Regions from separate parts of the Cupriavidus phytohabitans genome, predicted to be linked through region 1. Evidence: predicted binding sites of a transcription regulator. Region 1 holds the regulator's gene; each other region holds the start of a gene.

Region 1 (7,387 bases):
AGCGGTTTCAGCCTTCTTGGTCTGCACGATCAGGTGGCGCAGCACGGCATCGTTGAACTTGAACGCGTGTTCCAGTTCAGCCAGCGTGTCCTTGCCGCATTCGATGTTCAGGCAAACGTAGTGAGCCTTGGCCAGCTTCTGGATCATGTAGGCCATCTGGCGACGGCCCCAGTCTTCCACGCGGTGAACGTTGCCGTTCTGCGAGGTCACGAGCTGCTTGTAGCGCTCGATCATGGCCGGCACTTGTTCGCTCTGGTCCGGGTGGACGATGAAGACGATTTCGTAATGACGCATTGACGCTCCTTTTGGGATTAGCCACCCGGGCGTCACGAGTCCGGTGTGGCAAGGTTGAATAGCCTTAAATTATAGCCCGGTGCCAGCCGGCCGCGCAAGCGGCAAGGCTGCCTCAGGCCTTGGCAAAGGATGCCTGCAGGCGCACGGGATCCTGCGCCAGCGCGGGATCGGCCGCAAGCGCCAGTGTCAGCAACACCCTCGCCTTGTAAGGATTCAGATCTGCGGCAGAGACGAAAACGCCATCGGACGGGCTCGGGTGCGCCGGAATCGCCACATGGCCGGCGCCGGTGCGCGAACTGCGCACCACCGCCACGCCAGCCGCGGCCGCATCCACCAGGGCCTCCGCCAGCGCTTCATGGATGGAACCATTGCCGGCGGCGGCCACCACCAGGCCCGCCACGCCAGCCTGCACCAGCGCATCGACGGCGATCCGGCCCGGCTGTGCGTAGCTCGCCACGATCTCGACCACCGGCCATGCGCGCGGCATCGGCCCGATCGCCCATGCCTGCCGCGGCGTGCGCCCAAAGCGCACGTAGTCGTCCTGCACCATCCCGAGCGGCCCGCATTGGGACACGAAGGCGTCCACCGCCGAGGTATGCGCCTTGGCAACATCGCGCGCCGCGTGGATCTGCTGGTTCAGCACCACCAGGACGCCCTTGCCGCGCGCATCCGGATGCGCCGCCACCCGTACCGCGTCAAGCAGGTTGAGCGGCCCGTCGGCGGACAGCGAGGTGGAGGGCCGCATCGCCGCCGTCATCACCACCGGGATCGGGCACGCCTGGGTCAGGTGCAGCGCCATCGCCGTTTCTTCCAGCGTATCGGTGCCGTGCGTGATCACGATGCCCGCCACATCCGCCTGCGCCGACCAGTGCTCGACGCGAGCCGCCAGCGCGGCCCACAGCGCGAAGGTCATGTCCTTGCTGTCGACCTGCGCCACCTGCTCGGCTTCGATCCGCGCCACCGACTTCAGCGCCGGCACCGCCGCCAGCAACGACGACACGGGCACCGTGGCCGCCTGGTAGTGCGCGCTGCTGGCGGGGTTGCCGGAAGCGCCGGCAATGGTGCCGCCGGTAGCCAGTACAACGATGCGAGGCAATTGGGTCATGGGTGCTGGGGCTCAGGAAACAGAAAGAGGAAGGGAACGCATGCGCCGGGCAATCGAATCGCGATTGTAATGGCGGACTTCCGCCAGCATGGCGCGCGCCGATGCCGATCGGTTCACGCGCGCCACCAAAAATTCTGCTTGCGCTGAAGCCGATACTGTATAAAATCACAGCATACTGTTTAAACATACAGTGCCCGGCCCGCCGGATGCAGGATTTCGGGGACAGCCCAGCCCGTTGGGAAGCCCATCCATCCCCTGCTCCAGCGCGCCTGCACGGAACGGCGATCCCATGGCGACCCTGACACCCCGGCAGCAGCAGATTTTCGATCTGATCCGCAATACGATCCGCCGTACCGGCTTCCCGCCCACGCGCGCCGAGATTGCTGCCGAGTTCGGCTTTTCCTCGCCAAATGCCGCGGAAGAACACCTGCGCGCGCTGGCCCGCAAAGGCGTGATCGAGTTGACGCCGGGCGCCTCGCGCGGCATCCGCCTGAAGGTGTCGCGCAGCGATTCGGAAATGCCGGACCAGTTCTCGCTGCCCATTCCCGGCGTGTTGCAACTGACGTTGCCGTTGGTCGGCCGCGTTGCCGCCGGCAGCCCCATCCTTGCCGCCGAGCATATCGACCGCCAGTACCAGGTCGACGCCTCGGTTTTCGATGAACGCCCCGACTACCTGCTGCGCGTGCGCGGCCTGAGCATGCGCGACGCCGGTATTCTCGACGGCGACCTGCTCGCCGTGCGCCGCGCCAGCGAAGCGCCCAACGGCAAGATCGTGGTGGCACGACTCGGCGACGATGTCACGGTCAAGCGCCTGCAGCGGCGCGGCGGCCATATCGAGCTGATCGCGGAAAACCCGGACTTCGCCAACATCATCGTTGAACCCGGGCGTGAAGAGTTTTCGCTGGAAGGCATCGCGGTCGGCCTGATCCGATCCTCCGGCTTCTAGCCGGGCACGGCAGGCCTTGCGCCTGCACGGACCCACCCGCTTCCATTGCTTTGCAGACGCCGCCCGGCTTGCCGGGTGTTGACCCCGCTTTTGCCCAAGAAAGAGGTGCAACCATGCCGCAAACCCACCACGTCGCCACCCGCCGCCCGGTCAAGCCGGTACCGTTCCGCCAGTGCAAGGGCGTACGCGTCTATCAGGGCGCGCAGCGCCGGACCATGGTAGGCAGCATGGCCGCTATCTGCAGGATGCTTGAACTGGAAACCACGAACAAGCTGGCCATTTGAAGCTGGAGCAGCCTCACTCGCTGGCCTGCGCCCCGCCCTGAATCAGCTACGCGCGCACGCCTTGGTTTCCGTTTCCAATTCTTCCGGCGTCATCTGCGGAAACCACGTATTGGTCTTGCGCAGCTCGACGGCCGTGCCATCCGGCCTGGCCGTCAGCGAGATCAGGTAAGCATATGCAAACTCGCCGCTGCCGTTTGGCTGCCCGATCCGGATTTCCGTCTGGTTCTTTGCCGGCAGGTTGACGACCGTGGCCTCATCGCCGAGATTGTTGCGCAGGCATTTGGCAACGTCAGCCATTCTTGCCGGCGTGAACAAGCGCATCGGCGGACGCGCGCGAATGTCTTTTTCCGACGTGCCAGTGGCACACCCCGCCATCATCGCGGCCATTGCCACGCCAACGCCCATTACCGCTGCTCGAAGGAACATACGAACCCTTTGGAATTCGACCCACAAAGTAAAACAGCGCCTTCACAGGCGCTGTTTCACTTGGCAACTTGGGGTGGCTGATGGGACTCGAACCCACGACGACAGGAATCACAATCCTGGACTCTACCAACTGAGCTACAGCCACCGTAGAGGTCATCAGCGAAGTGCTGATCGACGAAAACCAAGATTATACAAACACTTTTCCAAGATGGCTAGTATCCCGCACAAATTTTTTCGAGGTTTGCATCACGCCTTGCGCGGCTGCCACTTGGCCTCCAGCAATACTGCCTGCTTGATGGCGGCAATGGTCTCCGCCTCGGTGTCGAAGTGACCCAGCAGCCGGCGTGACTTGCCGTTGAAAACGGCTTCCTGCAGTGCCCTACCCGCGGCTTCGGAAGTACCGTGATGCCAGCAGTAGCGCGCCGTCCATTTGCCATCCTGCAGTTGTTCGGCAACCCAGACCAGCCTGAAGTCCTCAAACACCTCGCCGAATGATCCTTCGTTGTTTGCGTTCGCTTTGTCCACGCTTTCTGCCGTTCATTCGCCTGCGGCGATGCGAAGAATCGTAGCATGCAGGCCGGTTGCCAGACATGGGCGCGGAACGCGGGCGCGAAGGCCTTTGCGGCAAGCCACCAATCCGCTGGCGATATGGCGCGCACAGCCCCCACCTCTGCAGGGTTCTTGGCGGACGTGCGCACAGCGATACTCCGTTCCGAGGGACATTGACCCCCCTCGATCTTCCTGACAGGCGGCCCGTCCCCTCGGGCTGCCTGCCTCTTTTACCTTCCGCATCATTCGGTTTGGCAATGCCAGGTTCCCTGGAACCTGGCGCATTGGCCGTGGCCCAATCATCTTCAGGAAGATTGCGAGGAAGGAGCATGCGAACAATGCTTGAACGTCTTGCGGGAGCCTTGTCGCTACTGGGAATGGTCGCGGCCCTGGCGGGCTGTGCTGGCGGCGGAGCCGATGGGCGGGAGTCGGGGGTCACGGCCTACGGGACGCTGGACGTGGGCATCAGCCATACGTCGCGATAGCCCTACCGCCGCAAGCGTGACCGATGGAACTCTTTTCCATGCCGCCCGGTCAAATTCGCTCGAATGGCGCAATCGCAAAAGGCCAAAAAAAGAGTCCGCAGCGCGGACTCTTAACTTTAGCGATCTCAAATGCCCTGAAGGCCGTTGCAATGTAACTGTCATCAGGACTTTGCACCATTCGGGTAAACGAAGAGCGCCGGACGCGCCGACAAAAAAAGCCCGCCGAAGCGGGCCGAATAATCAGTTGAAGAAAGCCCTGTATTCGAGGGCAGGCACAGTGTAAAAAAGTGCCCTGCCTCGGCGAATTAGGGGAATCCCTTTGAATCGCTTGGAATCCCTTTACGGGCGCCGGTTTCCGGGCGATCGGGCTGAGCAAGTGCGGCACGCGCTACCCTTGCGAATCGATGCATAAGTTGGCGATTCGGTGTTAGAGCAAGAGTTCAAGCGCTCCATAACGGCGTGATGCTCATCGTTGAGCGCGAATCGTCTTATGCCGCCAGCGGCTCCGATGCCAGGGGATGCAGGTGTGTACGCGCCTCGGCAAACAGTGCATCCACATCGGCACGAGTGCGCGCGGCATGCATGCGCTTCGCATCGGACAGCACGCGGCGCCAGCCTCGTCCTCCCGCAACCCCGCGGTACAGCCCCAGCATATGCCGAGTGACTGCGCCCATATACCCGCCGCGTTCGACCATGTCGCCGATATAACCCTGCATCGCCTGCTCTACATCCAGCCGCGACCGCACTGGTGCCTCGGCGTCGCCATAGAATCGCACGTCCATTTCCGCCAGCACATAGGGCTGGTGATATGCCTCGCGGCCAATCATCACGCCGTCGATGTGCCGCAGATGCTGCGCCATCTCGTCATAGGTGACGATGCCGCCATTGATCAGTATCTCCAGCTGCGGAAATTCCTGTTTCAGCTGGTACGCCACTTCATAGCGCAGCGGCGGGATCTCGCGGTTTTCCTTTGGGCTCAGGCCTTTCAGGATGGCATTGCGCGCATGAACGATAAATGTTTCGCAGCCCGCCTCAGCGACCGTGCCGACAAAATCACGCACGAAATCGTAGTGCTCGACGGTATCGATGCCGATACGGTGCTTCACCGTCACCGGGATGCTTACCGCATTGCGCATCGCCTTCACGCAATCGGCAACCAGTTCGGGCTCCGCCATCAGGCAGGCGCCGAAGGCACCGCGCTGCACGCGCTCGGACGGGCAGCCGCAATTCAGGTTGATCTCCTTGTAGCCCCATTGCTCGCCCAACCTCGCCGCCGCGGCCAGGTCAGCGGGCTCACTGCCACCCAGCTGCAGCGCGACGGGCTGCTCGGCCGCATCGAAGTCCAGGTGGCGCGGCACGTCGCCATGCAGCAGCGCGCCGGTGGTCACCATCTCGGTATACAGCCAGGTATGGCGACTGAGCTGGCGGTGGAAGGTGCGGCAATGACGATCTGTCCAATCCATCATTGGCGCCACGGATACGCGGCGCGGGCTTGCCGCGGCAGGTTTACCTTGAAAATGGGTCATTTGGGAACGGATCGGCACGGCCAATCCTCATGCTGCTCGCAGATATCAACGGCGCCCGGTGGAATTCCCATGCGCCGGGGGCGCCGCACACAATGCAGCCTCAGCAGTATCGCGGCTTCGGGAGGCGCATGAGTTTACCACCCTGGCAGATCTTTCGCCTGAGACGCCGCCCGCACGGCGAAAACTCGCCGGTCCTTGCCGTGAACCATCGGCAATTGCCGGGCGCGGGCGCGCCGCGCCTCATCGTGTGGCTGCAGTCTTGTCGATCCACATGGCGAAGGCGGCCAGGAACTTGTCGAGGAAGCCCCGCGTGGATTCGCTGGCAATGCCGCCCTGCTCGTCGAGTAGCTTGTCGACGCCGCCGATATAGGCCTCGGGCTGCTGCAGGAGCGGAACATTGAGGAACACCATCGACTGCCGCAGGTGATGGTTGGCGCCGAAGCCACCGACGGCTCCCGGCGAGGCACTGACGATGGCGGCAGGCTTGCCGTCCCAGACGCTGCTGCCATAGGGACGCGAGCCCACGTCGATGGCGTTCTTCAGCGGTGCGGGGACCGAGCGGTTGTACTCAGGCGTGACGAACAGCACCGCATCGGCGCGGCGCACGCGGTCGCGGAAAGCGGCCCAGGTCTGGGGCGGCTTGTCGTCCAGGTCCTGGTTGTAGAGCTGCAGTTCGCCGATCTCGAGGATCTCCAGCTTGAGTTGTGCCGGCGCCTGCGCGATCAGCGCCTTGGCCAGCTTGCGGTTATACGACTCCTTGCGCAGGCTTCCCACCAGTACAACGACATCACGAGGATTGCTCATCACGGCTCCTTTGTCTGTGTGGACGCTTGAAGCGGGCGGCGCAGGCGCCATGATTGGCATCGCTGCCCGCGCCGGTCCAGCCACCACTCTACCCGAGTCGCGACTGGCCTGCCGTGAGGCGAGCGGCGCGCGAGGCCGCCTGGCAGGGGCAACGGGCTGATCAGGCGCCCTTGCCCAGCGCGGCGAGCGGATGGTCTTCCATACGCCACGGGCTGTCGAAGAACGACTGGACTGTCTCGCGGCCAACCTCATCCAGCCGGGCATGCTGCCAGCGCGGCTTGTGGTCCTTGTCGATCGCCAGGGCGCGGATGCCCTCGACGCCGTCGCCCTTGCGGAACACGTAGTACATCATGTCCAGCTCCATGCGCAGCTCATCTTCGAGCGACATGCCGCGCGCGCGGCGGATCTGCTCCAGCGACACGCACAGCATCAGCGGCGAGCGGCTGCGCAGCATGGCAGCGGTCTGCGCGGCCCAGTCGCCCGGCGCGTCGCTGACGGCGGCCAGGATATCCTGCGCGGTATTGCCGGCGAACAGCGCGTCGATCTGTGCGGACAGGCCCGCCAGCGTGCTTTGCGCGGGCAGGCAGTCAGCGCGGTGCGGCGCAGTGAAGCCATCGATATGCGCGAGGACGGCATCGCCGGCGGCAAACTGCCGCGCGCGCAGCGAATCGATCAGCTCGGCCAGCCGGTTGCCTGGCAGGTAGGCATCGGCCAGTCCTGCGTACAGCGCATCAGCCGCGCTGATCGCGGCGCCGGTCAGCCCCAGGTATTCGCCGATATGGCCCGGCGTGCGTGCCAGGAACCAGCCACCGCCGACATCGGGGAACAGGCCGATATTGGTTTCGGGCATGGCCATCCTGGTGCGCTCGGTAACCAGGCGCAGCCGGGCGCCTTGCGAAATGCCCATGCCGCCGCCCATCACCACGCCGTCCATCAGCGCGATATAAGGCTTGGCGTAGCGGTGGATC
Region 2 (7,387 bases), on a different contig from region 1:
CGACGCATACACATGCCGGTCGCCAAACCCCACCTGCTGGTGCACGTAGAACCGCTGCGGGACGATGACGTCCAGATAGTCCTTGGCCCGCGTCATCGCCACATACAGCAGCCGCCGTTCTTCCTCGATCTCTTCCGTCGTGCCGGTGGCCAAATCGCTCGGCATGCAGCCATCGACGGCATTGAGCACATACACGGCCTTCCACTCCTGCCCCTTGGCCGAGTGGATGGTCGACAGGATCAGGTAGTCCTCGTCGCGCGAGGGCACGCCGGATTCATCGCTCGACGCACTGGGCGGATCCAGCGTCAGCTCGGTGAGGAAGCGCTCGCGCGCGCCGTAGGTGGCGGCGATGCGTTCCAGCTGCTGCAGGTCGGCCTGGCGCGCAGCGGCGTCGTCGTGCAGGCGCTCGAGGTGCGGCGCGTACCAGGCCAGTACTTGTTCGAATTCCGACGGCCACGGCGAGGCCGGCGCCATCAGCGCGCGCGCCAGCGTCAGCAGGTCGGCCCACGCGGGCGCGGCGGCCGGTGGCGGTTCGAATTCCTGCAGCGAGAACAGCGGCTCGGTGGCCAGCGCCAGCGCATCGAGCACGCGCGCCGCGGTCTTGGGGCCGATGCCCGGCAGCAGCTGCAGCGTGCGGAAGCCCGCCATGCGGTCACGCGGGTTCTCCATCCAGCGCACCACGGCCAGCACGTCCTTCACATGTGTCGATTCCAGGAACTTGAGCCCGCCGAACTTCACGAACGGGATATTGCGGCGCGCCAGTTCGATCTCGACCTGCGCGCTGTGGTCGGCGGCACGGAACAGCACCGCCTGCGCCATCAGCGCCAGGCCGGCCTCGCGCCGCGCCAGCACCTGCTCGACCACGTAGCGCGCCTGGTCGGCCTCGTCGTTGACGACAATGATGCCGGGCTTCTCGGCTGACAGCCGCTCGGACCAGAGATCCTTGGTATAGCGTTCGGCCGCAAGTCCGATCACGGCGTTGGCGGCCTGCAGGATCGGCTGCGTCGAACGGTAGTTCTGCGACAGCGTCACCTGCTGCGCGGGTGGCGTGAACTGCCGCGGAAAATCGAGGATGTTGCGCACGGTCGCGCCGCGGAACGCGTAAATCGACTGCGCATCGTCGCCGACCACAGTCAGGCCGCGGCCATCGGGCCGCATGGCCAGCAGGATCGATGCCTGCAGCGCGTTGGTGTCCTGGTATTCGTCGACCAGGACATGGTCGAAGCGCGCCCCCATGTCCTGCGCGATGGCCGGCTCGGCCATGGCCTGCGCCCAGTACAGCAGCAGGTCGTCGTAGTCGAGCACGTGCTGCTTCTGCTTGGCCTCGACATAGCCGGCAAACAGCGTGCGCAGCGCATCGGCCCACATCGCGTAGCGCGGGAACTGCTGCTTGAGCACGTCCTCCAGCGGCGCCTGCGTGTTGACCACGCGCGAGTAAATCGACAGGCAGGTTTCCTTCCTGGGGAAGCGGCTGGCGGTCTCGGACAGGCCCAGGTCGTGGCGCACCACGTGCATCAGGTCGGCCGCATCGCCGCGGTCGCTGATGGTGAAGGCGGGCGACAGGCCCAGCGTCTCGGCGTACTCGCGCAGCAGGCGCGCCCCGATGGCGTGGAAGGTACCCGACCATTGCAGCGCCGCTCGGCCCGCGCCGGTCTGCGTGCCCAGCGCCTGGTCGACGATGCGCTCGACGCGCCGGCCCATTTCGGCGGCGGCGCGGCGCGAGAATGTCAGCAGCAGGATGCGGCGCGGATCTGCGCCGCCCAGCACCAGGTGCGCGACGCGGTGCGCCAGCGTGTTGGTCTTGCCCGACCCCGCGCCGGCGATGATCAGCAGCGGCGCCTCGCAGCCATGCACGACCGCGGCGCGCTGCTCCGGGTTGAGTTTGGACAGGTAGGCGGGGCCTGTGTCGGCCGCATCTGGGGCGAGGGCGGATTCAGGATCCGCGGCAGGGGCAAGGTCCGGTGACACAGGCAGGAAGAGAAATGGGCGGGCAAAAAAACTGGCGCTAACTGTATATCCATACAGGCCCGCAGCGCAAGCCGCTTCGCGCGGGATCGCGCGCGAACCAACAAAAAAGGTGCTCGATGAGCACCTTTTGCGGGATGTTGCCGGCGACAGCGTTACGCGGACTTTGCCAGCGCCTCATCCAGCAGCTTGTGCAGCGCATCCCACTCCGGCTCGCCCACATAGCGCTTGAGGATGCGGCCGTCCTTGTCGACCACGAACGTGGTCGGCGTCAGCTGCACATTGCCGAAGGCCCTGGCGGCGGAGCCGTCCGAATCCATCGCCACCTTGAACGGCAGCCCGCGCGTCTTGGTGTAGTTCATCACATACATCGGTGGGTCATAGTTCATCGCCACGGCGACGAATTCCAACCCCTTGCCCCTGAACTGGTCGTAGGTCTTGACCATGTCGGGCATTTCCTTGATGCAGGTGGCGCAGCTGGTGGCCCAGAAATTGACCAGGTAGACCTTGCCCTTCAGGTCGGCGGTGCTGAGCTTCTCTCCCGACAGCAGCGTAAACGTGGCGGCTGGCGCGGCGTTGGAGGGCGCCAGCGCCCGGTAGCCGAACCAGCCCAGCAGCGCCAGCACAACGATGGCGGCGACGATGGGCCAGGGCTTGCGGGAGGACTTGGCGGGAGCGGAAGTGGTCATGGAAGGCGGGGGAAGCGAATTCTCTTCGGGCGACGACACATTCTAATGCCGCTGGCGCCCCAGCGTTGCGTGGAGTTTGGATGCGGCAATCTGTCGCAATTGCCGGCGCCGCCGCGCGGTTCAACGCCGGGTGGCGATGGCGGCGCGTGCCTGGTCCAGCGCCTGCTCCAGATAGGCGCCGTAGAAATCGGGCTGCATGCCGCGCAACGGACTGGCGGCGGCGCGGCCCTGGCGATCGAGGAACAGCACCGTCGGCGCCACGCGCACCTGGTGCGCCCGCGCCCAGTCACGCGCGGTGGTCACGCTGCCGTCGGCATCGCGCAGCGGCGTGGCGGCGGTCAGGTCCAGCTCGCGCACCGCGATCTCGCCGGCGGCGGCCTGCGGGCCGAGGTAGTTGCGGCGCACCGCGTCGCAATAGCCGCATCCCGGCATCGACACCAGCACGACCAGCGGCTCGCCGCGCCGCGCGGCTTCGGCGCTGTGCGCGGCCAGGTCGGTAGCGGCAGGCAGATGCGCAGTGCCCGCGGCCAGCGTCGTGCCGGCGGCCGATGCCAGCAGCGCGCAGGCGGCCAGACGGAACAGTGCGGTCCGGGCTGGTACTGTGAGGCGGGGCAGGGCGGGAGCAGGCATGCGGTCGGGAAGAACTGTCAGGCGGCGCACCATGCACCGGGGCGCAGCTTCCGCGATAATACCGGTTTCCGCCCGAAGGCGACGGCGGCCGCCAGAGCCGCTCCATGGCCTGCGCGCGCTGCCCGCCACACGCTTCCCCATGCGTCCTCTTTCGCCCCCGCCGAGCCCTGCCGCTACCGTTCGCAGCCTGAGCAGCCTGGCCCGCAGTCCCATGTTGCGCCGCGCCGCCATATGCGCCGCGCTGGCCCTCTGCGCCTGCTCGCCGCGCTACGACTGGCGCACGATCCAGTCCGGCGAGGGCGCCTATGCCGCGCTCTATCCCGGCAAGCCCAGCAGCGCCGCTCGCGATGTCACCATCGCCGGCCGCAAGCTGCCGATGACGATGGAGGCGGCGCGCGTCGACGACACCCTGTTCGCCGTAGGCGTGGTCACGCTGCCCGCCGATGACGAAGCGCTGCGGCGCGAGGCGCTGGCGGCGATGCAGGCGGGCCTGCTGGCCAATCTCGGCACGGCGTCGGGCGAGCCGGCGCGCACGCGGCCGGTCACGATCACGACCGCCGACAAGCCGGGGCGGCCGCTTGCCGGCGTGGAAGTGCAGGCCAGCGGCGTGTCGCCGCAGGACCAGTCGCCACGGCGGCTGACCGCGCGGCTGGTGGCGGTGGGTGCGCGTGCCTACCAGGCGGTGGTGCTGGAGTCAGGCGACGCCGCGCGCGACCAGCGCCAGGCCGAGCAGGTGGAGCAGTTCCTCGGCGGCTTCCATCCGTTCTGACGCCCCGAAGGGCGCCGCAGGAAAACAGGATTTGGGCCGTGGCCGCGTCGGTGCGGCGGCGGCAGTCGTCGTCAAAGGAGAATCGAAATGCGTTGGGAAGTGTGGCTGGCTTATTTCGCGGCGTGCTGGGTGATCGCGGTGTCGCCGGGATCGGGGGCGGTGCTGTCGATGAGCCACGGCCTGTCGTATGGCTTGCGCCGGACCAGCACCACCATCTTCGGGCTGCAGACTGGCCTGGTGATCGTGCTGCTGATTGCCGGCGGCGGCCTGGGTGCGCTGCTGCTGGCCTCGGAGCAGGCCTTCATGGTGGTCAAGACCGTTGGCGCGCTGTACCTGATCTACCTGGGCGTGCAGCAGTGGCGCACGAGGGTCGAAAGCGGCGGCGACGGCGCCGCGGGCGCCGGTCCTGTGCGCGTCTCGGTGATGAGCGCGCGCCGCCGCTTCGCCACCGGGTTGCTGACCAACGTGACCAATCCCAAGGGCATCATCTTCATGGTCGCGGTGCTGCCGCAGTTCATCGACCCCAACCACCCGCTCGCGCCGCAACTGGCAATCCTGGCATTGACCATGTGCTGCGTCGACCTGATAGTGATGCATGGCTACGCGCTGCTGGCCTCGCGCATGCAGGGCCTGTTCCGCAACGCCCGCGCGGTGCGCTGGCAGAACCGCGTCTTCGGCAGCGTGCTGATGGCGGTTGGCGCGGCGCTGTTTTTCGTGCGCCGGCAGCACGCCTGAGCCGCAGCACTGGCGCGTGCGCGCCGGGTTTGCTTCAATGAGGGGGTGCCCCCGGCCACGGAGATCCCCGTATGCCCGATTTGCCGACCCCCCGCGCCGGCGCGCGCATGATGCCGCGCCATACCGTGCCCCCGGTGGAAGAACCGTCGCCGCCCGGCGTGCCACCCGACTTGCCGCTGCCGCCGGAAGAAGATCCGATCCCGCCCCCGGTCGAACCGCCCGTCGCCGCGCCTTACAGCTGAAACAGCTGCTTCGGTCCGCGGAAGCCTTTCAGGCAGGACCCGTCGGTCAGCTCGACCGGCTGGTTGCCATGGCTGTTGCCGGTGCGCAAGCTATGCAGCAGCGGCTCGTCCGCGGCGACATCCGGGCGCGCAGCCATTTCCTGGCCGGCGATGACGGCGCGTGGCACCGGCTTGCCGATCCGTTCGTGGCAGCCGGGCCAGCCTGACGATTTCCTTCCCCTCCCGCAATTGCCGCGCCACGGGCTCCCGCGGCGGCGCTCGAAGTCCATGCACGCTTGTCACACTCGGCGCAAAGTATGAGTGGTGGAAGCGCACCTCGCCATACGGCACGGTCGCGTTGTTCGCCGGTGATGTGGGGAGGACTGCCATGAAAGGGAATATCCTGACGCCTGCCGGCTGGGTCTTCGGCGAGATCCACGCCGGCCCGGACGGGCGCATCGAGCGCATCGACTGCGTGCCTGCCACGCCAGACGGCAACGATGCACCGTACGTGCTGCCGGGGTTTGTCGACCTGCTCAACCACGGTGGCGGCGGCAAAGATTTCATGGATGGCGAGGCGGCGGTGCCGGCGATCCTGCGTGCGCATGTGCGCTACGGCACCACCAGCCTGCTGGGCAGCACCATGACCGCGCCGCCGGAGGTGCTGCTGGCGGCACTGCAGGGACTGGAGCGCGCCAGCCGCGCGCGGCCGCCCGGCGCGGCCCGCATGCTCGGGGTGCACCTGGAGGGACCGTATATCAATCCCGGCAAGCTTGGCGCGCAGCCCGACGCGTCGGCAATCGCCACGCCGGGCCAGCTGGAGCAGTACCTGGACTCGGCGCCGATCCGCGTGGTGACGCTGGCGCCTGAACTGCCTGGCCACCTCGACATCATCCGCATGCTGGCTAAGCGCGGCGTGCGCGCGCAGCTGGGCCATACGCTGGGCACGTATGAAGACGCAGTCGCCGCGCTCGAGGCCGGCGCGTCTGGCTTTACCCACCTGTTCAACGCCATGACGCCGCTGCAGCACCGCGCGCCGGGCATGGTCGCGGCGGCGTTGGCGCATGCCGAATTCGCCGAATTGATCCCAGACCTGGTGCATGTGCATCCCGGCGCCATCCGCGCCGCTTTGCGAGCGATCCCGCGGCTGTATGCGGTGACCGATGCCACCGCCGCGGCGGGCATGCCGGACGGCGTCTATCACCTCGGCAGCCAGACCGTGTACAAGTCGGACGGCAGCGTGCGGCTGGCTGACGGCACGCTGGCCGGCAGCGTGCTGACGATGGACCAGGCGCTGCGCAATTTCGTGGCGATCGGGCTCGACCTGGAGGATGCCGCGCGGCGCGTGTCGCTGTATCCGGCGCAGTACCTGGGCTTGACCGACCGCGGCGCGCTTGCTCCCGGCTGCTGGGCCGACGTGGTTGTGCTCGACCGCGCGCTGTCGGTGCGCAGCGTGTATGCCGAAGGAGAATGCTGTGTCGACAATGCTCAATACCTGCGCAAACTGACCGGGACGCGCTGAACCCTTTCCCATTCCGCCAATGCCGCCGGCATGCAAGGAGCCCGCCATGCAATCCACCCGTTCCGCATCTTCCTTCGGCAGCGCCGATCCGCGGCCGCTGGACCTCGTCATTTTCGGCGGCGCCGGCGACCTGTCGGCGCGCAAGCTGCTGCCTTCGCTGTACATGTGCCATCGTGACGGCAACCTGCCCGACGGCACCCGCATCATCGGCGTGGGCCGCCATCCCGGGGATGCCGAGGCTTTTGCCCGTTTCGCCGACGAGAGTGCGCAGGGCTTTGTCGATGCGCGCTATCTGGATCCGGCCAAGTGGCAGGCCTTCCTGCAGCGGCTCGACTACGTGCGGCTGGATGCGTCGCAGCCTGGCGACTATCCCGCGCTGGCGGCGCAGTTGCGCAACGACGCGCTGCGCATTTTCTACATGGCGATGCCGCCTGGGCTGTTCGCCGCGACCTGCGACAACCTCGCCGGCCATGGTCTGATCGCCGGCGACACGCGCCTGGTGCTGGAGAAACCGCTGGGCGTCGACCTGGCCTCGGCGATTTCCATCGGCGAAGTGGTCCGCCGCCATTTCAGCGAAGACCGCACCTACCGCATCGACCATTACCTCGGCAAGGAAACGGTGCAGAACCTGATGGCGCTGCGCTTCGGCAACTCGATCTTCGAGCCGCTGTGGCGCACGCCATTCGTGCGCAGCGTGCAGATCACCGTGGCCGAGACCGTGGGCGTGGGTACGCGCGGCGGCTTCTACGACGAAGCTGGCGCGATGCGCGACATGGTGCAGAACCACCTGCTGCAGCTGGTCAGCATCCTGGCGATGGAGCCGCCCGCGTCGCTGAACTCGGACGCGGTGCGCGAC
Region 3 (7,387 bases), on a different contig from region 1:
GCTCGGTCTCGGTGGCGCGCAACCTTTCCTGCAGTTCGCCCAGCTGTTCGCTGTCCAGCTTGTGGGTCTTGGCTTCCTGCATCACCCTGGCCGCGCCGTAGCGGGCGCCGCGGCGATGGACCAGGCTGTCGGCAAAGCGCTGGTTGGACAGCCAGTTCTCGCGCTCGAGCGCATCGAGCAGTTGCTCGAGCTGCTCCGGCGATTCGGCATGGGGCGCCAGCTTGCGCGCCAGTTCGGCCCGGCTGTGCTCGCGGCGCGACAGGTAGCCGACGGCGCGGGCCTTCAGGGACAGGGGGGGACGGGTGGCCATTGAGATCGTGAAGTTTCCACCGCGGGCCTAAACAAAAAGGCCGGCGCATCGGCGATGCCCCGGCCCTTCGGTTGCTCCAGCGGCTGGCTGGCGCTCAGTCTTCCAGCGCTTCGGCCGGCACGACGTTGGTCGGCGCCACGCCCAGCGCGGCACGCACCTTGTTCTCGATTTCTTCGGCGATGTCCGGGTTCTCGCGCAGGTACTCGCGTGCGTTGTCCTTGCCCTGGCCGATCTTGTCGCCGTTGTAGCTGTACCACGCGCCCGCCTTCTCGACGATCTTGGCATCCACGCCCAGGTCGATGATCTCGCCCTGGCGGGAGATGCCCTGGCCGTACAGGATGTCGAAGAAGGCTTCGCGGAACGGCGGCGAAACCTTGTTCTTGACCACCTTGACCTTGGTCTCGTTGCCGATGACGTCGTCACCCTTCTTGATCGAGCCGATGCGGCGGATATCCAGGCGCACCGAGGCGTAGAACTTCAGCGCATTGCCGCCGGTGGTGGTTTCCGGCGAGCCGAACATCACGCCGATCTTCATGCGGATCTGGTTGATGAAGATCACCAGGCAGTTGGTGCGCTTGATGGTGCCGGTCAGCTTGCGCAGCGCCTGGCTCATCAGGCGGGCCTGCAGGCCGGGCAGCGAGTCGCCCATTTCGCCTTCGATTTCGGCCTTGGGCACCAGCGCCGCCACCGAGTCGATCACGATCAGGTCGATCGAGCCCGAGCGCACCAGCGCGTCGGTGATTTCCAGCGCCTGCTCGCCGGTGTCCGGCTGCGAGATCAGCAGGTCGCCGACGTTCACGCCCAGCTTGCCGGCGTAGCTGACATCCAGCGCATGCTCGGCGTCGATAAAGGCGCAGGTGCCGCCCAGCTTCTGCATCTCGGCCACGACCTGCAGCGTCAGCGTGGTCTTGCCCGACGATTCCGGACCATAGATCTCGACCACGCGGCCGCGCGGCAGGCCGCCGACGCCAAGCGCGATGTCCAGGCCGAGCGACCCGGTGGAGACCACCTGGATGTCCTTCTCGACCTCGCCGTCGCCCAGGCGCATGATCGAGCCCTTGCCGAACTGCTTCTCGATCTGGGAGAGCGCGGCGGCAAGCGCCTTCTGCTTCTCGGCGCTCACGCCGGCACCTGCCTTCTTGTCGTCCATGGTCGTCCTTGAATCAAATGGTGTATAAATAGGCCGCATGTGGCGCGGCACCGGCTTTTGCCGGCTCCAGCGCCGGCCCGGCTGTCCGCGCGGCCGCCACTCAGGGGTCATCCCAGGGCGGCCCCAGCGGAATGTGCGGGTACTGTATAAAAAAACAGTATGCTTGGCAAGCCCCATCGCGCCCATTCTCGAGTGCCCGGCTATGCCGGCCAGGGGTGGAGACAACCATGCGTATTCTGATCGCCGAAGATGACGACACGCTGGCCGATGGCCTGACGCGGTCGTTACGCCACTCGGGTTATGCCGTCGACCACGTCGCCGACGGGCTGGGCGCCGACTCGGCCCTCTCCACCCAGACCTTCGACCTGCTGATCCTCGACCTGGGACTGCCGCGCATGTCCGGCCTGGAGGTGCTCAAGCGCCTGCGCGCCCGCGGCGCGATGCTGCCGGTGCTGATCCTGACCGCGGCCGACAGCGTCGACGAACGCGTCAAGGGCCTGGACCTGGGCGCCGACGACTACATGGCCAAGCCCTTTGCGCTGTCCGAGCTGGAAGCGCGCGTGCGCGCGCTGGTGCGCCGCGGCGCCGGTGGCGGCGCCACGCTGATGCGGCACGGGCCGCTGGCCTTCGACCAGGTCGGCCGCATCGCCTACCTGAACGAGCAGATGCTCGACCTGTCGGCGCGCGAGCTCGGCCTGCTGGAGATCCTGCTCACGCGCTGCGGGCGGCTGGTGTCCAAGGAACAGCTGGTCGACCACCTGTGCGAGTGGGGCGAAGAAGTCAGCAACAACGCCATCGAAGTCTACGTGCACCGCCTGCGCAAAAAGATCGAGGTGGGCGGCATCCGCATCGCCACGGTACGCGGCCTGGGCTACTGCCTGGAAAAATTCCAGCCGGCCGTGGCCGCGCAGCACTGACGCGGCCCTGTTGATGTGGCCCCATTGACGCGGCCCGTACCTTAGCCCCACCCTTGCAGGCGAGCACGACCGCACCCGAACGACCACCGTCGAGATGAGCCTGCTGCAACTGCCCTGGCGGCGCGCGCACCGCGCCGTGCCGCCACCCTCCCCTGCCACGCCCGCGGGCACCGCCGACCAGGAACTGGCCGACGCACTGCCGCACCTGGAGGAAAGCACGGCCACGCCCGCGCCGCGCTCGCTGTTCGGCGAGATCCTCGACTGGATGCTGGCGCCGCTGCTGCTGCTGTGGCCAATGAGCATCGCGGTGACCTACCTGGTCGCCAAGTCGATCGCCAACGGCCCGTTCGACCGGGCGCTGGAGGCCAGCGCCATCGTGCTATCGCAGCAGGTGCGCGAGGTCAACGGCCGCGTCACGCTGCAGTTGCCCCTGTCGGCGCGCGAGATCCTGCGCGCGGACGAGACCGACAGTATCTATTACCAGGTGGTCGGCAAGCACGGCGAGTACATCGCCGGGGACCACGACCTGCCGTTGCCATCGGAAGAAGACCAGGGCCACGCCGGCCTGGTGTCGCTGCGCGACGACCGCGTCGCCGGCAACGACGTGCGCGTGGCCTACACCTACGTCGACCTGCGCCATGTCAGCGGCAACCAGCCGGTGCTGGTGCAGGTGGCCGAGACGCTCGACAAGCGCGCGCGCCTGGCCAACGAGATCATCAAGGGCGTGATCCTGCCCCAGTTCGTGATCCTGCCGCTGGCGGTGGTGCTGGTGTGGTTCGGGCTCTCGCGCGGGCTGGCGCCGCTGACCGCGATCCAGCAGCGCATCCGCGCGCGCAACCCGGGCGACACCAGTCCCATCGACGAGCGCGCCGCACCGCAGGAGATCACGCCGCTGGTGGGATCGTTCAACGACCTGCTGGCGCGGCTGGACCAGTCGGTGCAGACGCAGAAGCGCTTTATCGCCGATGCCGCGCACCAGATGAAGACCCCGCTGGCGGGGCTGCGCATGCAGGCCGAGCTGGCGCAGCGAGAGCAGTCGCCGGAAGAGCTGCGGCGCTCGCTGGCGCAGATTGCGGGCAGCTCCGAGCGCACCGCGCACCTGGTTACGCAGTTGCTGTCGCTGGCGCGCATGGAAAACCTGGCCGGCGCCGGCGGCATGGGCGAGCTCGACCTGGGTGCGCTGGCGCGCGAGGTGGTCAAGGACTGGCTGCCGCAAGCCTGGGCGCGCGACATCGACCTGGGGCTGGAAGCCGACGACCACCCGGTGACCGTGCTGGGCAACCGGCTGATGCTGACCGAGATGCTCAACAACCTGCTCGACAATGCCATCCGCTACACGCCGCGCGGCGGGCACGCGACGGTGCGCGTCAGCGCCGATGCCTTCGAGCCGTTTGCCTACCTGGACGTGGAAGATACCGGCCCGGGCATTGCACCGGCCGACCGCGAACGCGTGATGGAGCGCTTCTACCGCGTGCTCGGCACCAATACCGAAGGCAGCGGGCTGGGCCTGGCCATCGTGCGCGAGATCGTGCAGCAGCACGGCGGCGATGTGCAGATATCCGACCACGTCTACCAGCAATCGCCGCGCCTGGCCGGCGCGCATTTCCGCGTGACACTGCGCCGCCCCACCGATCTCTCCGCACCATGAACGACACCCCCGACCTCGCCGAGGCGCGCCAGCGCCAGGCCTGGCACCGCAACCTGCGCTGGATTGCCGGACTGCTGGCGGTCTGGTTCGTGGTCACCTTCGTGGTGGCGTGGTTCGCGCGCGAATTGCGCTTTGACTTCTTCGGCTGGCCGTTCTCGTTCTGGGTGGGCGCGCAGGGTGCGCTGGTGGTCTACGTGCTGATGGCCGCCCTCTACGCCTGGCGCATGAACCGCGCCGACGAAACGCACGACGAAGCTGACGCGCCCACCCCCCGGCCTTCGCAGGGCGCCATGCGCGGGCCCGGCTCCGATGCTGCATAGCGATATGCCGGCGGAGCCGCCAGGCAATGCCGGGCATGAGCCAAGGCTGGCTGCACCGCAGCATGCGCGGCCCTGAAAACGGCTAGCGTATACCCCGACATTTTTGGCGGTTGCGCGCCGAAATCTGTCAGAACTCAGTAAGTTTCGCGAACCACAATCCTCTGCAACTCAGGCTCCCGGCCAGCGGCACGGGCCTTTTCCGCGATGTTGCCGCGCCTTGCCCGAGATCCATTCCAGACGGAGGAGACAAGATGGCAAACGTGCAAAACGTTGCGGTACCCGGAGGGGGCACGCAAAACGCACCGATGACACACGAGGAGCGCAAGGTGATCCTTGCCTCGTCGCTGGGCACGGTATTCGAGTGGTACGACTTTTATCTGTACGGCTCACTGGCGGCGATCATCGCCAAGCAGTTCTTCGCCGGGCTGGATCCGACCTCGGCCTTCATCTTCGCACTGCTCGCCTTCGCCGCCGGCTTTATCGTCCGGCCGTTCGGCGCGCTGGTGTTCGGCCGCCTCGGCGACATGATCGGGCGCAAGTACACCTTCCTGGTGACCATCCTGATCATGGGCCTGTCGACCTTCATCGTCGGCCTGCTGCCCGGCTTTGCCACCATCGGCTGGGCCGCCCCGGTGATCCTGATCGCGCTGCGCATGCTGCAGGGCCTGGCGCTCGGCGGCGAGTACGGCGGCGCCGCCACCTACGTGGCCGAGCACGCGCCGCACGGCAAGCGCGGATCGTACACCTCGTGGATCCAGACCACCGCCACGCTGGGCCTGTTCCTGTCGCTGATCGTGATCCTGCTGTGCCGCGAACTGACCGGACCGAGCTTTGAAGTGTGGGGCTGGCGCATCCCGTTCCTGCTGTCGATCCTGCTGCTGGGGACGTCGGTGTACATCCGGCTGTCGATGAACGAATCGCCGGCATTTCAGCGCATGAAGGCCGAAGGCAAGACCTCCAAGGCACCGCTGACCGAGTCGTTCGCGCAGTGGCGCAACCTGAAGATCGTGATCCTGGCCCTGCTCGGCCTGACCGCCGGCCAGGCCGTGGTCTGGTACACCGGCCAGTTCTACGCGCTGTTCTTCCTGACGCAGGTGCTCAAGGTCGATGCCAAGACGGCCAACCTGCTGATCGCCGGCGCACTGGTGATCGGCACGCCGTTCTTTATCTTCTTCGGCTCGCTGTCGGACAAGATCGGCCGCAAGTGGATCATCATGGTGGGCTGCGCGCTGGCCGTGCTGACCTACTTCCCGCTGTTCAAGGCGCTGACCCACTACGCCAACCCGGCGCTGGAGCGCGCGCAGCAGACCGCGCAGATCGTGGTGACCGCGGATCCGAAGCAGTGCTCGTTCCAGGGCAGCCCGATCGCCCGCGAGATCGACTTCCGCAGTTCGTGCGATATCGCCAAGCGTACCCTGGCCCAGTCTTCGGCCAGCTATGAGGTGGTGAACGCGCCGGCCGGCACGGTGGCCTCGGTGAAGATCGGCGACAAGGAGATCAAGGCCTTCGACGCCAAGCTCGCCAACGGCCACAGCTTCGACGAGGCCAGCAAGGCCCAGATCGCGGCGTTCAAGAAGGAAGTCAGCAGTTCCATGTCCGCCGCCGGCTACCCGGCCAAGGCAGACCCGGCGCAGATGAACACGATCATGGTGCTGGTGATCCTGGTCATCCTGGTGATCTACGTGACCATGGTCTACGGCCCGATCGCCGCCATGCTGGTGGAGCTGTTCCCGACCCGCATCCGCTATACCTCGATGTCGCTGCCCTACCATATCGGCAACGGCTGGTTCGGCGGCCTGCTGCCCACCATCTCGTTCGCGCTGGTGGCCCAGAACGGGAATATCTACTACGGCCTGTGGTACCCGATCATCATCGCGGCCATCACCTTCGTGATCGGTGCGCTGTTCGTGCGGGAAACCAAGGACGTGGACATCTACGCCCACGACTGAACGGTCGGCTGGGCGAGACCGTGACCACAACGGCAGGCCGCCCCGGCCTGCCGTTTTTTCATGGACGCCGGTGCCCCGCAAAAATCTTCGCACGAGGGTGTTGACAGTGCCGAAAGCCCATGTATAATCTCAGTCTTCGTTGGCGAATTAGCTCAGTCGGTTAGAGCGACGGAATCATAATCCGCAGGTCCGGGGTTCGAGTCCCTGATTCGCCACCATCTATTTGAAAAGCCGCGTTCTCGCAAGAGAACGCGGCTTTTTGCTTTGGATTGCCAGGCGTTGGACTGCCGGGCGCGCTGCCGGCAGCTCTCGATGCCGGAAGCGTCACGCCCTACGGCTGCGACAACAGGAACTCATGCCGGCTCGTATCCAGCCGTGACACGCGGTACTCGATCCGCTCGTCGCGGTAGGACGAGGCCACGCGCAGGATCTTCAGCAACGGACTGCCTACGGCAACCCCCAGCAGCTCGTGGTCATCTTCGTCCGCCAGCGCCGAGCGCAGCCGCTCTTCGGTGCGGATGATATTGATGCCGAAGGTATCCTGGTAGAAGTTGTAGAGCGTATTGGGCCGCTCGCGCAGCTGCTTCTCCGTCAGGCCCTTGAAGCGCTCTTCCGGCACGGTGATGGCATCGATCATCATCGGCGTGCCTTCCAGCGACAGGACATTGGCGAAGCGAAACACGGGTTCGCCCACGGCCAGCCCGAGGGCGGCCGCCTCGTCCTTGTCGGCCTTCGCGCGCCGGAACCTGGCCAGGCGTACGGTCGGATATTCGCGATGGCCGTCCTGGCGCACGATACGGAAGAAGCGGAAGAAGTGATCCTCCTGCCGGTGCGTGGCGACGAAGGTGCCGCGGCCCTGGTGCCGGATCATGATGCCTTCGGCCACCAGTTCGTCGATTGCCTTGCGCAACGTGCCGATCGACACGCCAAAGCGTTCGATCAGCTTGCGCTCGGACGGAATGGCTTCTCCCGGCTTCCACTCACCCTCCGCCAGCGCGGAGAGAATGGCCTGCTTGACGTCCTTGTACAGGACGCCGCCGATCGCACTGGCGGCATCAAATCTGGCACCCACGTTAGATCCCTGTTCGCTGGC

The links. Region 1 encodes LexA, which represses DNA repair genes until DNA is damaged. Its sites were predicted from a motif close to ACTGTATNNNNATACAGT; they were not measured.
Region 2: J8I34_RS14510 (ATP-dependent helicase) is a predicted target of LexA. The motif match lies at 2,009-2,026, and genes of this name have one in related genera.
Region 3: recA (recombinase RecA) is a predicted target of LexA. The motif match lies at 1,602-1,619, and genes of this name have one in related genera.

The regions. Positions count from the first base shown of each region.
Region 1 is NZ_JAGIQB010000009.1:35,404-42,790, forward strand. It holds gene rpsF (30S ribosomal protein S6) at 1-294, opposite strand, end outside; gene J8I34_RS08205 (asparaginase) at 407-1,399, opposite strand; gene lexA (transcriptional repressor LexA) at 1,689-2,345, shown strand; gene J8I34_RS08215 (hypothetical protein) at 2,459-2,629, shown strand; gene J8I34_RS08220 (hypothetical protein) at 2,672-3,016, opposite strand; tRNA gene J8I34_RS08225 (tRNA-His) at 3,125-3,200, opposite strand; gene J8I34_RS08230 (hypothetical protein) at 3,302-3,580, opposite strand; gene dusA (tRNA dihydrouridine(20/20a) synthase DusA) at 4,578-5,615, opposite strand; gene J8I34_RS08240 (NADPH-dependent FMN reductase) at 5,856-6,419, opposite strand; gene J8I34_RS08245 (enoyl-CoA hydratase/isomerase family protein) at 6,580-7,387, opposite strand, start outside.
Region 2 is NZ_JAGIQB010000018.1:31,065-38,451, forward strand. It holds gene J8I34_RS14510 (ATP-dependent helicase) at 1-1,968, opposite strand, end outside; gene J8I34_RS14515 (TlpA family protein disulfide reductase) at 2,121-2,654, opposite strand; gene J8I34_RS14520 (SoxW family protein) at 2,775-3,284, opposite strand; gene J8I34_RS14525 (hypothetical protein) at 3,424-4,053, shown strand; gene J8I34_RS14530 (LysE family transporter) at 4,141-4,788, shown strand; gene J8I34_RS14535 (hypothetical protein) at 4,860-5,030, shown strand; gene J8I34_RS14540 (hypothetical protein) at 5,021-5,299, opposite strand; gene nagA (N-acetylglucosamine-6-phosphate deacetylase) at 5,398-6,531, shown strand; gene zwf (glucose-6-phosphate dehydrogenase) at 6,578-7,387, shown strand, end outside.
Region 3 is NZ_JAGIQB010000007.1:162,242-169,628, reverse strand. It holds gene recX (recombination regulator RecX) at 1-310, opposite strand, end outside; gene recA (recombinase RecA) at 405-1,460, opposite strand; gene J8I34_RS07205 (response regulator transcription factor) at 1,688-2,377, shown strand; gene J8I34_RS07200 (sensor histidine kinase) at 2,472-4,025, shown strand; gene J8I34_RS07195 (DUF4212 domain-containing protein) at 4,022-4,345, shown strand; gene J8I34_RS07190 (MFS transporter) at 4,597-6,294, shown strand; tRNA gene J8I34_RS07185 (tRNA-Met) at 6,436-6,512, shown strand; gene J8I34_RS07180 (GntR family transcriptional regulator) at 6,626-7,366, opposite strand.